Regions from separate parts of the Bacillus sp. 41-22 genome, predicted to be linked through region 2. Evidence: riboswitches for the same ligand, from Rfam matches in the RefSeq annotation. Region 2 holds a riboswitch; the other holds the start of a gene.
The links. A riboswitch is a leader RNA that binds a small molecule or an ion and turns the genes downstream of it on or off. The one in region 2 is predicted to bind S-adenosylmethionine.

Region 1: another riboswitch for S-adenosylmethionine. It lies ahead of LCF45_RS03895 (sugar ABC transporter substrate-binding protein); the one in region 2 lies ahead of mtnK (S-methyl-5-thioribose kinase).

Annotation. Positions count from the first base shown of each region.
Region 1 covers NZ_CP084035.1:762,453-767,818, reverse strand. Annotated here, with positions in the region: gene LCF45_RS03915 (hypothetical protein) at 1-135, opposite strand, end outside; gene LCF45_RS03910 (L,D-transpeptidase) at 299-1,060, opposite strand; gene LCF45_RS03905 (SDR family oxidoreductase) at 1,282-2,148, opposite strand; gene LCF45_RS03900 (NCS2 family permease) at 2,373-3,674, shown strand; SAM riboswitch class I at 3,767-3,872, shown strand; gene LCF45_RS03895 (sugar ABC transporter substrate-binding protein) at 3,960-5,072, shown strand; gene LCF45_RS03890 (sugar ABC transporter ATP-binding protein) at 5,069-5,366, shown strand, end outside.
Region 2 covers NZ_CP084035.1:3,911,193-3,916,558, reverse strand. Annotated here, with positions in the region: gene LCF45_RS19900 (pyridoxal phosphate-dependent aminotransferase) at 1-634, opposite strand, end outside; gene LCF45_RS19895 (carbon-nitrogen family hydrolase) at 649-1,512, shown strand; SAM riboswitch class I at 1,584-1,724, shown strand; gene mtnK (S-methyl-5-thioribose kinase) at 1,813-2,991, shown strand; gene mtnA (S-methyl-5-thioribose-1-phosphate isomerase) at 2,988-4,043, shown strand; gene LCF45_RS19880 (YvrJ family protein) at 4,334-4,471, shown strand; gene LCF45_RS19875 (3-hydroxybutyrate dehydrogenase) at 4,622-5,366, opposite strand, start outside.

The DNA of each region.
Region 1 (5,366 bases), 2.1 Mb from region 2:
TGCCCAAATAAATCCAACGAACAATATTAAATCAATATATGGAACATAAAAGGAGAAGACGAGTAACGCATATAAATACACGATAAATAAACAAGTCGTGATTAAGAAAATTTTAAATGCAAATTCACTTTTCATAATGTGACCGCCCCCCAGTCTGTACTGTATTATATTCAGCAAAACATAATAGTTGCTGTTTCAATTTTTTTATCTCACTATTTACAGGCGCGCGATTGGTATGAAATCATTAAAACCAACTAAACTTCATCACAAATAAGCTACCGCCTATACACGGTAGCTATTATGGAACATTATATTTCTTTTTATATATGTTACTTAAAATCGAATAAGGTAATTGCTCATAACGAATTTTTTCTCCCGTTACATCTACAATATACAAATTGTTTCCTATATAATAGGTTCCATCTTTTCGTTTTGAATACACTGTATATTTTTCATTTGGCAATACCGTTTTTACTTTCGTCAATTGTCCATTTGGTTCTTGCCAATATATATTTACACGATCTACTAACGTAAGCATTCCAATTTGTTCTTCTTCTACTTTACGACCATTCCAACTCACAACCCGATAACCAAGCTTATACGCTTCATATTCGGGACTCGTATGAAAACGAGAAATAATTACTTTCGTCTGTAATTGTACCCGGTCGTATAACCATTGTATGTCCCGATCGTGCATGCGAATACAACCATTCGACTCCCTGCTTCCAATCGTCCATTCCCGATTTGTTCCATGAATTGCATATTCCTTTTTATCTAGACCTAACCACCTCGTACCGAGAGGGTTATTCGGAGCACCCCCAGCTATTTTTTTACGATGGTATTCTTTATTTTTATATTTAGTTATAATACAAAAATTACCCTCAGGCGTCGGGGTCCTGTCTTTTCCTGTCGTTATCGGAAATGTCTTAGTATAGTTTCCATCTTCAAAAAAAGACAGCTGATTCGTCGTAAGGTTAACTAATATTAAATGATCTGTATTAGCAAAAACGCTAGCTGGCAGGCAGAAAAATAGGATTACGATAAACCATACTTTCTTCATCTAAATCCTCCCTAGCACTAACATCATAATAAAGTGAAACTTTACTCGTTGGGGGATTTTGTCCATCCCCACTGAGGATTAGCCTTCACCAATCGAGCATTTACGGACATTTATCTCCCACCTAACTTCCTTGTATTCACCGAATTGTTAGGTAGGAGTCTTACTGCCCGCAAATAGCGGGATAAATACAATTAACTTTACTTTGCTCTTATAAATGAAAACTATCCATTCACAATTACTCCACCATTTACATGCATCATCTGTCCCGTTACATATGCCGAATCACTAGACGCTAAATATACATATGCAGGCGCTAATTCATACGGCTGACCAGGCCTTTGCATAGGAACATTACTCCCAAACTGTGATACTTTTTTCTCATCAAAACTGGATGGAATAAGCGGTGTCCAAATTGGGCCTGGTGCAACACCATTTACACGAATTCCCTTTTGTACTAACGACTGAGATAGCGATCTTGTAAAAGCGACAATCGCTCCTTTCGTTGCAGAATAATCAATCAACGTTTCATTTCCTTCATACGCAACGATAGATGCCGTGTTTATAATTACATCCCCTTGCTTTAAATGAGAGAGGGCTGCTTTTGTAACATGAAAATAAGAAAAAATATTAATACGGAACGTTTTTTCTAGCTGTTCCGCTGTAATATACTCTAGTCCTTGCTGCGGATATTGCTGTGCGACGTTATTCACAAGAACATTTAGCCCCCCTAGCTGCTGGGCGGTCTCTTCTACAATCTCTTTACAATGTTGTTCATTACTCAAATCTCCCGGCAATAATACACAATTCACGCCTTCTTTTTCCACAAGTTGTTTCGTCTCAGTTGCATCTTCGTCCTCATCTAAATAAGCAATCGCAATATTTGCTCCCTCTTTTGCAAAAGCGATAGAAACAGCTCTTCCAATCCCGCTATCTCCTCCTGTAATTAATACATTCTTTCCTTTTAACTTTTCACTTCCTTTATAATTTGGATCTTCAAACTTTGGAAGAGGATTCATTAACGATTCAATACCAGGTTGTTTATTTTGATGTTGTGCTGGCATTGTTAAAAAGTTTTTTTGCTGCGGCATAACTTCCTTCAACTCCTTTCCCCTTATAATGCGCACAATAAAAAAAACTACTTACACATTAAAGAACCGCAATGCACACACAGTTTTACGATTAATATTCGAATTTACGACATAAAATATGAGTTGTTCTAAAGTTTTTATGCAAAACTATTGCAAAATAGTTAAAAAACGAATATTATATATAACTGTTGTGAAAATTATTCGTAAAAAGAAAGGATGTTTATATGTTTAACCTTTCAAAACATAAAACTTCTATTAAAACTGAAATTATGGCAGGTATTATTACCTTTTTAACAATGGCATATATCATTGTCGTAAACCCTGTCATCCTTGGGGATGCAGGTGTTCCGTTTGAACAAGCATTTACAGCTACAATTATCGCTGCTGTTGTCGGAACATTATTTATGGCGATCTTTACTAATTTACCAATCGCAATTGCACCAGGTATGGGATTAAATGCTTACTTCTCTTATTCTGTTGTAAAAGCCCATGAAGGCATGACTTTCGCAATTGCATTCTCTGCTGTATTCGTAGCAGGTATGATTTTAATTTTGTTATCATTCACATCTTTCCGTACGAAATTAATGGAAGTAATTCCTGAGAACTTAAAACATGCACTTACTGCTGGTATCGGTCTTTTTATTGCTTTTATCGGTTTGCGCTTAACGGGAATTGTTACAAAAAATGATGCAAACTTAGTTGGGCTTGGCGATCTTCACTCTGCTCCAGTTCTACTAGCATTAGCTGGCCTTGGAATTACAATTATCCTTATGTCTTTAAATATAAACGGGGCACTATTTATCGGAATGTTATTAACTGGTATTATCGCTTACTTCACAGGTCAATTAACATTCTCAAGCGGCGTTACATCAATGCCTGGATTACCAGAAGGAATTATCGTTTCAAATCCAATTACTGCTGTATCTGATGTAATTAACTACGGATTATACGGCGTTGTCTTCTCATTCTTCCTTGTTACACTATTTGATACAACAGGTACACTACTTGGCGTTGCACAACAAGGTGGATTTATGAAAGATGGAAAGCTTCCAAAAGCAGGACGAGCTCTTCTATCTGACTCATTCTCAGCAACAATTGGAGCTATGTTCGGAACAACACCATCAACAGCTTACATTGAATCATCTGCTGGTGTTGCAGCTGGTGGTCGTACTGGTTTAACAACTGTTACAGTAGCTGTTCTATTTGCATTAGCAGCATTCTTCGGACCGTTAGTGAGCGCTGTTTCTGGCGTTTCAGCTATTACAGCACCATCACTAATTATCGTTGGTAGTCTTATGATGGGCTCAGTTCGCCACATCGATTGGGATACATTCGATGAAGCATTCCCAGCATTTTTAGTAATCTTAAGCATGCCACTTACATCAAGTATCTCAACAGGTATTGCACTTGGATTTATTTCATACCCACTTATGAAAGTGGCAAAAGGACAATTCCGTGCTGTTCACCCACTTGTGTATTTATTCGGGATCTTGTTCGCTTATCAATTAGTTTTCTTACCACATTAAAATCCCTCGTTGTGAGGGATTTTTTATTTACAAAAAAACATTTGACAACAGCATACACTTATGGAATAATTCGAAATAGTTAAATATTCGATGTCTTATCAAGAGCAGGTGGAGGGATGAGCCCTACGAAGCCCGGCAACCGACCCATTTATGGGCACGGTGCTAATTCTTACAACACATTGTGTTGAAAGATAAGAGTAATATGATAAGACGTCTTTTCTATATGAAAAGACGTTTTTATTTTCACTCCCTCCTCTCTTTTCTTAATTTAGGAGGGATTTTTTTATGAAAAAATTATGTTCCACCGTACTCATTATTCTCTTACTCGCATTAACAGCTTGCACAAATGAACAAGATGCTATCTCTTCACAAAAGCAACAAACGGTGAAGAAAGAAACTACTACAGCAGCAAATCATTTACAAACAGAAATTCCAAGCCAAGTAAAAAAGCCATTAAAAATCGCATTAATTATGCAAATGTCCATCGGAACTTTTTCCTCTCAATATATTGAGGGTGTCAAAAAACAAGTCGAGCTATTCGGCGGCAGTGTGCAAGTCTACAATTCTGATAATGATTTAGCAAAAATGGCAGCAAATCTAGATACTGCTATTAATTCAAAAGTTGATGGTATTTTAATTGATCACGGTCGCTCTGAAGCACTAAAACCCGGAGTAGAAAAAGCATTACAAGCGAATATTCCTGTAGTTGCATTTGATAACGACCTACGCTTACCAGGCGTAACGATTATTGATCAAGATGACTATAGTCTTGCATGGAAATCATTAAAAACGTTAGCGGAAGATCTGAATGGACAAGGGAATATCGCCGTCGTATGGGTTGGCGGATTTGCTCCAATGGAACGTCGCAATGTTATCATTGATGCTTTTTATAAACGTTATCCAAATATAAAAGAAGTTGCACGCTTTGGTACCGCTAGTAATAACACACCACTTGATACGCAAACACAAGTAGAGGCTTTACTAAAAAAATATCCGAAAAAAGGTGATTTACAAGCTATTTTCGCTTCGTGGGATGAGTTTGCTAAGGGGGCCGTCAAAGCACTCGAACAAGCTGGTCGTACAGATATAAAAGTATACAGCATTGACTTAAGTAATGAAGATTTACAACTCATGCAAAAAGAAAATTCACCTTGGACTGCTACGGCTGCAACCGATCCAGCTGAAGTCGGTAAAGTTCAAGTGCGTTTCTTATACAAGAAAATCGCTGGTGAACAAACGCCAGATATTTATTCACTAGAACCTTATTTAGTAAAGAAAAATAGTTTGCCACAAGAAAATATAACGATGGATCAATTATCAAAACATATAAACGGTTGGGGAGACTCGAAAGATGCATATTCACCTTGGATGAAAAAATTAGAGAAGGAGAAAAAATGATGACATTCTCTCTTCAAAACATTACACATTCTTATCACATCTCTACCCCTGTACTAGAAAATGTTTCTATTAACATACAAAAAGGAAAAGTTCACGCTTTACTAGGAATGAATGGTGCAGGAAAAAGTACTTTACTAAAAATAGCAACTGGTGAAATTCAACCAGTTGCTGGGAATATAAAAATTGATAATCAGTCTATTTCCTTTACTTCACCACGCGATGCAAAAAAACATGGTATTTCTTTCGTAACACAAGAAGTGGATCACGGACTTATTCCTGGATTATCTGTATTAG
Region 2 (5,366 bases):
CACCGTAAGCAAAATCGTGAACAACTAATATATTATGTTTATTAGCAAAATGAATGGTTGCATCAAAAAAATCTTTTGATGCAGTAGCGCCGGTAGGGTTATTTGGATAGTTTAAAAACATTAACTTTGCTCGCTCCGCAACAGAGTCATCAATTTTTGTATAATCCGGTAAAAAATTATTTTCTGCAATAAGCGGCATTGTTTCAAATTGTGCTTTTGCTAAAGCAACTCCTGATAAATAATCTGGATAGCCTGGATCTGGAACGAGAATAGTATCACCAGGGTTTGTAAAACAAACTGGTAATTCTACTAATCCAGCCTTTCCGCCAAACAAAATAGCAACTTCAGTTTTTGGATTTACTACTACATCATATTCACGTTGATAGAATGTTGCCACGGCTTCTTTTAAGCTTTCGTGTCCGCGAAATGGCGGATATTTATGATGAATGGTCTTTTCAGCAGCATCTTGTAAAGCTTTAACGATATGCTGCGGTGTTGGTTGATCTGGATTACCTTGACCTAGATTAATAACATCGTGACCAGCTGCAACGACTTTGTTAACTTTTGCAACAAGTGAAGCGAAAAATTGTGTTGGCAATGATGTTACTATCTCAGAAGGTTGAAATAATTTCATACTTTCCACCTCTTTTGAAAGTTGTTACAATTCTAGTGACAAATGATATAATCTTTCCAGTATTTTGTAAAGAAAAAAATGAGAATGGGGCTGAAAAAATGAAAGTCGCATGTATTCAAATGGATATTGTCTTTGGAGATGTAGAAAAAAATATTGAGAACGCTAAAAAAAAAATAAGTGAAGCGATGAAAGAAAGACCAGATGTTATCGTCTTACCAGAACTCTGGACAACAGGATATGATTTAACGAGACTTTCTGAAATTGCAGATACGGATGGATTAGAAACGAAAGAAAAGTTGAAAGAATGGTCGAAGCAATATGGTGTACATATTGTTGGTGGTTCCATAGCAAAGCAAACAGAGCAAGGGGTTACAAATACAATGTATGTTGTAAACAATGAAGGGAATCTAGTCAATGAATATAGTAAAGTACATTTATTTCAGCTGATGGATGAACATAAATATTTAGTTGCTGGTAATGAGACAGGTGAATTTAAGTTAGATGATGTAGAGTGTGCTGGTACAATTTGTTATGATATTCGTTTTCCAGAGTGGATGCGCGTTCATACTGCTAAAGGTGCAAAAGTTTTATTTGTTGTAGCAGAATGGCCATTAGTACGTTTAGCACATTGGCGTTTGCTTTTACAGGCGAGAGCAGTTGAAAATCAGTGTTATGTTGTTGCGTGCAATAGAGCAGGAAAGGATCCGAATAATGAGTTTGCAGGTCATTCTCTAATTGTGGATCCTTGGGGTGAAGTTGTGGTAGAGGCAAATGAAGAGGAATCAATTTTATTTGGAGAACTTAAATTCGAGAAAATTAAAGAGGTACGTAAAGGAATTCCAGTTTTTGCAGATCGTCGTCCAGAATTATACAAATAAAATGTTGACAAGTGATTTTTATTCTTGGTATAGTCTTCATCATAAAGTTAAAAATTCTAAAAATTATAAAACTCTTATCAAGAGCAGGTGGAGGGATTTGGCCCGATGAAGCCCAGCAACCGACCGTAATACCATTGTGAAATGGGGCGTTTATGACGCCAAAAGGCACGGTGCTAATTCCAGCAGAAAGTAAACTTTCTGGCAGATAAGAGGGGAGAAGATAAACTTCAAACCTCTTTCTTTGTGGAAAGGGGTTTTTCTATTTTAGAAAAACCTCTGAATGAAAAGGAGGAGAAGACGATGGGATATTATTCATTAACTGAAACAACAGCTATACAATATGCGAAAGAACACGGTTATTTTGAAAAGAAAGCAAATGTAGTTTGTCATGAAATTGGAGATGGAAATTTAAATTACGTGTTCAAATTAGATGATGGAGAGAAGTCTATTATAATAAAACAAGCACTGCCATATGCGAAAGTAGTTGGTGAGAGCTGGCCACTGTCTATAAAAAGAGCGACGATTGAAAGTAAAGCATTACAAATTTTTGCGAAGTATGTGCCAGATTATGTTCCGGTAGTGTACAGTCATGATGAAGAGTTAGCAGTTACAGTAATAGAAGACTTATCAAGACTAACAATTACAAGAAAAGGATTAATAGATGGAGAAGGATATCCACTTTTATCCCAGCATATCGGTCGTTTTCTAGCACATGTTTTGTTTTATACTTCAGATTTCGGTTTACAGTCAGAAGAGAAAAGGGTACTAGAAGGTACATTTGTAAATCCAGACCTTAGTAAAATTACAGAAGATTTAGTTTTTACGGATCCATTTGGACATTATGATACGAATGATTATGAGTCAGATTTACAGTCAGTGATTGATGAACTTTGGAGTGACAAAACTTTAAAACTAAAAGTAGCACAATATAAATATAAGTTTTTAACGAGAAAAGAAGCGCTTATTCATGGTGATTTACATACTGGTAGTATTTTTTCATCACCTTCTGAAACGAAAGTGATCGATCCAGAATTTGCAACGTACGGTCCATTTGGGTTTGATATCGGTCAATTTATTGCAAATCTATTATTAAATGCTTTATCTAGAGAAGAAGAAAAGAGAAGTGTACTATTTTTCCATATAGAAAAGACATGGAGTTATTTTGTAGAAAACTTTACGAAGTTATGGATTGGAGAAGGTGTAGAAGCATATACGAAAGAAAAACAATGGTTACCAATTATTTTGCAAAATATCTTTACTGATGCCGTCGGATTTGCCGGATGTGAACTGATTCGTAGAACAATTGGCTTAGCTCATGTAGCGGATTTAGATGGGATAGCAAATAAAGAAAATAGAATTCAAGCTAAAAAACAAGCGTTATCCTTAGGTAGAGAACTAATAAAATATGAAGCCAAGGGTGCTGATATTCAACTGTTTCGAACATTATTTCAACAGACAGTTGGAGGCGTAAAAGCATGAGTACAATTATTACTATTCCGAGATCTGTAAGTTGGAAAGGCGATGGAATTGCAGTATTAAATCAAACAAAGTTGCCGCATGTCACTGAATACAAAACATTAACGAATATTGAAGATGTATGGAAAAGTATCATTATGTTAGAAGTACGAGGAGCGCCTGCAATTGGAATTGTAGCTGCGTTTGGTTTGGCGCTTGCGGCAAAGAAATACGATGCTATAAATATCTATGAGTTTCAGAAGAAGTTTAATAGAGATTGTAACTATTTAGGAACATCACGCCCGACAGCAGTCAATTTATTTTGGGCAATCGATCGTATGAGAGAATCTATTCGAGAGATTACTACAATAAAAGAAGCTCAAAAAATATTAGAAGAAGAAGCGCTTCATATTCAGCAAGAGGATGAAATGGTGTGCCGAAGTATTGGAGAACATGCTTTAACATGTTTTAAAGACGGTGATAAAATTTTAACAATTTGTAACGCTGGAAGTATTGCAACTGCTAGATATGGAACAGCATTAGCCCCATTTTATATTGGGAAAGAGAAGGGTGTGCGTTTACATGCGTATACGTGTGAAACGAGGCCGGTTTTACAAGGTGGCCGTTTAACGACATGGGAATTGAAACAAGCAGACATTGATGTAACGCTTATTACGGATAATACTGCAGCACATGCAATTCGAACGAAAGAAATTAATGCGATTATCGTAGGGGCAGATCGAATCGTTGAAAACGGTGATACTGCTAATAAAATAGGAACATTAAATTTAGCTATATTAGCAAAGTATTTCGGTATCCCATTTTACGTTGCAGCACCGTTATCTACATTTGATACTACGAAACAAACAGGTGCTGAAATTGTCATTGAAGAAAGAGATGAAACAGAAGTTACGAAAATTTTTGGGAAACAAGTGGCGCCACTTGGAACGCCTGTATTTAACCCTGCATTTGATGTAACACCGCGTGAATTAATTACGGGGATTATTACTGAGAAAGGTATTTTACGTGGAGATTATAAGCAAAAAATTACATCATTATTTGAAAAAATAAGCTAACTGCTCAGTCGCTATATAAAAAAACGGTAGAAGAGCATGTTTTTAAATGGTCGAGAGGGACTGGCTATGTATAGGAGCGGTAAGTGCCTGTTCCTACCACGCGCAACGTTTTAAAACAAAGAAAGGTAGCAAGGTGTAGGACCATTTGTATCTTCATGGTAGCAATCTATATGCTGAAAAATGAAATGTATGGCTGAGTAGTTAAAAAACAAGCTAATAAAAAATAGCTTGTTTTTTATGCCTTAAGTCTTCGTTTCCTCTTATTTATGTAATGAAGGGAGGAGAGAAAGATGGAAGAGTGGATCGGGATGATAGGTAATGTGGGCTTTCCAATTGTTGTAACGCTATATTTACTACATCGCATTGAAAGTAAATTAGACGGAGTGATTGTAGCAATTGAGAAGCTCCCTAAACAATTACTAAAGTAGGAAGATCCTCGCGATAGAAAGTAAAATAAAGTTTGCTCGCGAAGAGCAAACTTTATTTTTTATCCTGCATTAACGGGCAGTAAAAGCCCGATTGGTGAAGGCTAATAATTAGTGGGGATGAACAAAACCCCCACTGATTAAAGTTTCACTTTATTGAGCAGTATAACCACCATCGATAACGACAGCTTGACCAGTTATACCTTTTGCTTTTTCACTCGCTAAAAACATAGCATAATCAGCAATTTCTTGTACTTGTAGCAAACGCTTCTGTGGTACAAGAGGATAAATGACATCTTCTAAAACATTTTCAAGTGGTACATTTCGCGTAGTTGCTAAGTCTTGTAGTTGATTTCGTACAAGAGGGGTATCAACATATCCGGGACAAAGAGCATTTACAGTAATTCCATGAGTTGCTCCCTCTAAAGCAGCAACTTTTGTTAATCCAATTACACCATGTTTCGCACTATTATAGGCAGCTTTTCCAGCGAATCCAACAAGTCCGTTAATCGAAGCAACATTAATAATACGACCATATTTTTGCTTTTTCATAATCGGAAAGGCATGTTTGATGGCGATAAATGGAGCGATTTGCATAATTTTAATAAGAAGCTCGAATTTATCAGTTGGAAAATCTTCAATCGGTGAAACATGTTGCATTCCTGCGTTGTTAATTAATACATCTAATGAACCGAAATGACGAACTGTTTGAGAAAGTGCTGCTGTAATTTCTTCTTCAGATGTAACGTCACATTTTAAACCAATGGCTTGATAGCCTTCTTTTTGCAATTGTTCAGCAGCTTCTTTTGCACGATCTTCAAGGCGATCACTAATGACAACTTTCGCACCTTCTTTTGCGAAAGCACTTCCCATTTCATAACCAATACCGCTCGCAGCA